2 regions of the Luteipulveratus halotolerans genome follow, and region 2 is predicted to be linked to the other one. Evidence: riboswitches for the same ligand, from Rfam matches in the RefSeq annotation. Region 2 holds a riboswitch; the other holds the start of a gene.
The links. Region 2 has a riboswitch for S-adenosylmethionine ahead of VV01_RS13630 (amino acid ABC transporter permease). Riboswitches for the same ligand answer to the same signal wherever they lie in the genome.
Positions count from the first base shown of each region.

Region 1: linked by a shared signal. The riboswitch ahead of VV01_RS24915 (putative leader peptide) and the one ahead of VV01_RS13630 (amino acid ABC transporter permease) in region 2 are both predicted to bind S-adenosylmethionine.

Region 1 covers NZ_LAIR01000002.1:2,082,536-2,084,975, reverse strand. The annotation lists gene VV01_RS22810 (GNAT family N-acetyltransferase) at 1-377, opposite strand, end outside; gene VV01_RS10525 (ABC transporter substrate-binding protein) at 379-1,353, opposite strand; gene VV01_RS24915 (putative leader peptide) at 1,453-1,539, opposite strand; SAM riboswitch class IV at 1,567-1,681, opposite strand; gene VV01_RS10520 (glycoside hydrolase family 3 protein) at 1,773-2,440, opposite strand, start outside.
Region 2 covers NZ_LAIR01000002.1:2,711,191-2,713,630, reverse strand. The annotation lists gene VV01_RS13635 (amino acid ABC transporter ATP-binding protein) at 1-644, opposite strand, end outside; gene VV01_RS13630 (amino acid ABC transporter permease) at 641-1,618, opposite strand; SAM riboswitch class IV at 1,842-1,953, opposite strand; gene greA (transcription elongation factor GreA) at 2,075-2,440, opposite strand, start outside.

The sequences.
Region 1 (2,440 bases), 630 kb from region 2:
GCGGCCGTGCTCGACAGCACGAAGCCGCCGTCCTTGTACAGCAGCACCTGGTGGCGTTCCAGGGGAGTCGCGCGGATCACCTGCGCGGCAGGCTCCGGGAGCCGTTCGATGAGCGCGGTCGCGGTCTCCTCGATGTCGCCGGCGTGCGTGCCGACCACCAGTACCGCGTGCGCACCCGATGCGAGCACCGCGCGCCGGACGTGCTCGCCGACCGCGTCGCTCGCGACGACGACCGCGTCGGCGGCCGTCGGTTGAGGTGTGCGCGAGGCGACGTCGACCCGGTGGCCGAGCGACTGCAGCCGACGCTGCACGTACGTCGCGACGGCGCCGATCTCGGGCGCGTGCGCCGTGTCGTCCAGGACGAGGAAGGTGGGCATGTCAGCTCGCCTCCTTGGGCAGGCCCGGAGGGTTGATCTGCGAGGTGGGGACGGCCTCGTTGCTGAGGTCCCAACGGCTCAGGACCTTGGCGTACGAGCCGTCGGCGATCGCCGAGTTCAGCGCAGCGGCAAGGGGTTGGGCGAGTCCGGAGTTCTTCTTGCTGAGCGCGGCGATGAGGCCCTGCACCGTCGCGCCGCCACCCGAGAACCGGCCGATGATCTCGGTCTTGCCGCCGGTCGCGACGTGATAGGCGGCGGTGGGGTTGGGTCCGAGGTAGGCGTCGATGCGACCCGAGCTCAGGGCGAGGTAGTAGTCGCTCGCGCTCTGGTAGTAGACGATCTTGGCGGGCTTGAGGCCGGCTGCGATGTTGGCCTTGTTCCAGTCGAGCAGGATCTTCTCCTGGTTGGTGCCGCTGCTCACCGCGATCGTCTTGCCCTGGATGTCCTTGCCGCTCTTGACCTTCCAGCTGCCGCCCTGAGTCGCCTCGAAGGCGAGGTCGTCCTTGCGGTAGGTGGCGAAGTCGTACTTCTCCTTGCGCTCTTCGGTCACCGTCACGTTGGAGACGACGACGTCGTACGCCCCGGAGTCGGCGCCGAGGAACAGGTTCTCCCAGGAGGTCGTACGCAGGTCGAGACGGACGCCCAGCTTGGCCGCGAGGAGGTGGGCGATGTCGACCTCGACGCCGATGGGGGTCTTGTTGTCATCGGCGGTGAACGCCAGCGGCGGGGTGCCGCTCGCACCGGCGCTGTCGGCGATGGTGATGGTCCCCTTGTCGCGGATACGTGCGGGCAGCAAGGAGGCGGCCCGTGCGTCCTTGCTCACCGCGACGCGATGCTGGTCAGGAGAGGTGTTGATCTTCGCCGTGCTGGCGTCGTCGCGAGGGGCGGCGCTGGAGGGGTCGCTGCACGAGGTCGCGAGCAGTGCGACGGCGATCAGGGGCAGCCACGCAGGCGTCGTTCGAGTGATGGAGGGCATGCGAATGTCCTTGAGGTCAAAGCGGTTTCGGGTCTTCGGGGCGGAGAAACCCCGCGAGGTACGGCGGCCGATCAGCTCAGGAGGTGTCGGCGGTCCGGGTCAACACTGCGAGGACGCGACGCGCAGCAGGTCGACGTGACGCCGGCGGTGAAGCCGGGACGGTCGGACGAGCCGGCTGGTCCCCATCGTGGTGCTCCTGGTCGAAGGACCCGAGGTCCGCGCTTGCGAGCAGCCGGTCGGCTGCTGCCTGGTCGTCACCCGGAGCACCCCGCCGCGAAAGGAGGGTTGCTGTCCAGCAAGCCGGGGCTGTGCGCTGGAGCTCAAGACCTGGTGCTGACGCTAGGGCTCGTCAGGCCCGGCGAGCAACAACGAGGAAGCATCGTCTCATAACGCAAGATGAGATTAAGTAGTACACCTTGTTATGTGAGCAGATCGGCGACAGCCCGGGCGGTGGGCCACGAGTCGCCGAAGGTCCGGACGACACGGTCGGCGCGCAGCACCTCGTCGTCGGCGAGTCCGGTGCAGACCACGACCGCACCAGGAGATGCGGCGAGGAGCTGTCGCAGCGCGCGCTGCTCGACCTCGTCGAGCGTGGGCGTGCCGGTGATGATGACGTCCGCCCGGCCGGCCTGCAGCTGCGTCGACGGATCGACGGCGCCGTCGGCTCGGCCCTCGACCGCGCGACCGGGAGCGAAGCCGGCGACGACGCGGCTGCCGGGCAGCCGCTGCGCCAACGCCTGGGCGATGAGAGCGGCGTTGCCGCCGCTCGCGATGTTGCGGCGCCGCCGGATGTCGACGATCTCGACCGTGCCGGAGAGAGCGCCGGCGACGTCTCCGGTGGTGTGCAGGCTCCGGCGGGCGGCCTCGTCGTCGACGTCCTGGTCGGGCTGGGGGACCTCACCGTGCCGTCGGTCGGCGCACCAGCGCTCGAGAGCGTCGACCCGACCGGCGGCCTCGCGCAACCGCGCCACGTCGAGCACACCGTCGTGGACAGCTCGGACGACGGCGTCGAGTGCCGCACCGAACGTCGCCTCGTCGTCGCCCTCGGGCGTGTTGAGCACGGGGTTGCCGAGCGCGACCAGGTCGA
Region 2 (2,440 bases):
TCGTGCGTGACGACGACGAGCGTGGCGCCCTCGTCGGCGAGTGACCGGATGACGTCGAGCACCTCGCCGACCAGCTCGGGGTCGAGCGCCGAGGTCGGCTCGTCGAACAGCAGCACCTTCGGCTCCAGGGCCAGCGCTCGGGCGATGGCGACGCGCTGCTGCTGACCGCCGGACAGCTGCCGCGGATAGGCAGAAGCCTTGTCCGACAGGCCGACTCGGGCGAGCAGCCGCTCTGCCAGCGCCTCGACCTCGGCACGCTTGCGCCCTTGCGCGGACACGGGGGCCTCGGCGACGTTCTGCAGCACCGTGAGGTGCGGGAACAGGTTGAAGTCCTGGAAGACGAACCCGATCCGCGAACGCTGACGCAGCACGTCCCGCTCACGCAGCTCGTGCAACCGATCGCCTTGACGGCGATAGCCGATGAGGTCGCCGTCGACGTGGATCTGTCCTCGGTCGACCTTCTCGAGATGATTGATCGTGCGCAGCAGGGTCGACTTCCCCGAGCCGGACGGACCGAGCACGACGGTGACGCTGCCCTGCTCGACGCTCAGCGAGATGTCGCGAAGGACGACATGGTCACCGAAGGACTTGGTGACGTGGTCGACGTCGACGACCGGCCGGCGTACGGCCTCGGCGGCGCTCATCGGGTCACCTCGCCACGTGCGGCGGCGGCATCAGTGCGGCAGGCCGAGATGCGAGAACGTAAGCGCTGCAACGGTGTTGGCGGTACGACTCGGGTGCTGCCCTTGGCGTAGTGCCGCTCCAGGTAGTACTGCCCGATGGACAACGCGGTCGTGAGGACGACGTACCAGATGGTGGCGACGATGAGCAGGGGTACGACGCGCGAGGTCCGTCCGTAGATCACCTGCACCTGGTAGAAGAGCTCGGGGATCGCCAGCACCGACACGATCGAGGTGCCCTTGAAGAGGCTGATCACCTCGTTGGTGGCGTTGGGCAGGATCGAGCGCATCGCCTGCGGGAGCACGATCTTGAAGAACTGCCTGCGGCGCGGAATCCCCAGTGCCGCAGCGGCTTCCAGCTGTCCGGGGTCGACGGAGGCGATGCCGCCCCGGATGATCTCGGCCGCGTACGCCGCCTGGTGCAGGGCGAGGCCGAGCACCGCTGCGCCCATCGCCCCGATGACGTTGCTGGTGCTGAAGGTGAACAGCTCCGGTCCGAACGGCACGCCGATGCTGAGCTGCTTGTAGAGGTAGGCGATGTTGAACCAGAACAGCAGCTGCACGATCAGCGGGATCGAGCGGAACGCCCAGACGTAGGTCCAGGCGACCCCTTGCAGGAACGCGCTGCCCGACAGCCGCATCGCCGCGAGCACGACGCCGAGGGCGAAGCCGAGCACGGTGCCGAGCACGGTCAGCTGGATCGTGGTGAGCAGCGCACGCAGGATCGTGGTGGTGAACAGGTAGTCCCCGACGGTCGACCACTCCCAGGCGGGGTTGGTCACCAGGCCGTTGACCAGCTGCGCGAGCAGGACGACGACGAGCGCGGTGCCGACCCAGCGCCAGGGCCGACGGCGGGGCACGACCTGCAGGGCCGGGCGGGCGTCGGGTGCGGGTGGGTCGAGCGTGGCGGGTGCGGGCAGCGTCGATGACGTGGACATGGCTGTCTCCCAGGGGTCGGTCCGGTGAGGCGGAGCGAGAGGTGGGTGCGTGGGCGGGCGGAGGCCCGAGGTGAAGGCGTGCGGTCAGCAGGACCCGGCGCAGACGCGCATCAGGTCGATGTGCAGGCGGTACGCCGCCCGGTGGGCGTGCGCCGCGAAGAGACGTGAGCCGTGGTGAGCGGTCATCGTCGAGCTCCCTCGGTGAGGAGGACCCTCGGGGGAGAGTCCGCGCTTGCGCCGACCGGATGGTCGGGCCAGGTCGTCACCCGGAGCACCCCACCGCGGTGGAGGGTTGCTGTCCAGCAAGCCGGGGCTGTGCGCTGGAGCTCAAGACCTAAGTGAAAGTTATGCAATGCATAAGAGTCAGGCAAGTTGGCGTCTCGGGTGACGAGACGCAACGCAGAAGGCCCGGTCCCGCGAGGTGCGGGACCGGGCCTTCGAGTCGTGCTGGGGGCCTCAGGCGGCGTACGGCGTGGCCGCGATGACCTTGACCGCGATGGTCTTGCCGTTGGGCGCCTCGTAGGAGGTCTCGTCGCCGACCTTCTTGCCGTTGATGGCGGCGCCGAGGGGCGACTTCTCGCTGTAGACGTCGAGGTCGGAGTCGCCGGCGATCTCCCGGCTGCCGAGCAGGAACTTCTCCTCGCCGCCGAACATCTCGACGGTCACGACCATGCCGGGCTCGACGATGCCGTCGTCCTTGGGGGCCTGGCCGACGGTGGCGTTGCGCAGCAGCTCGGTGAGCTGGCGGATGCGGGCCTCCATCTTGCCCTGCTCCTCCTTGGCCGCGTGGTAGCCGCCGTTCTCCTTGAGGTCGCCCTCCTC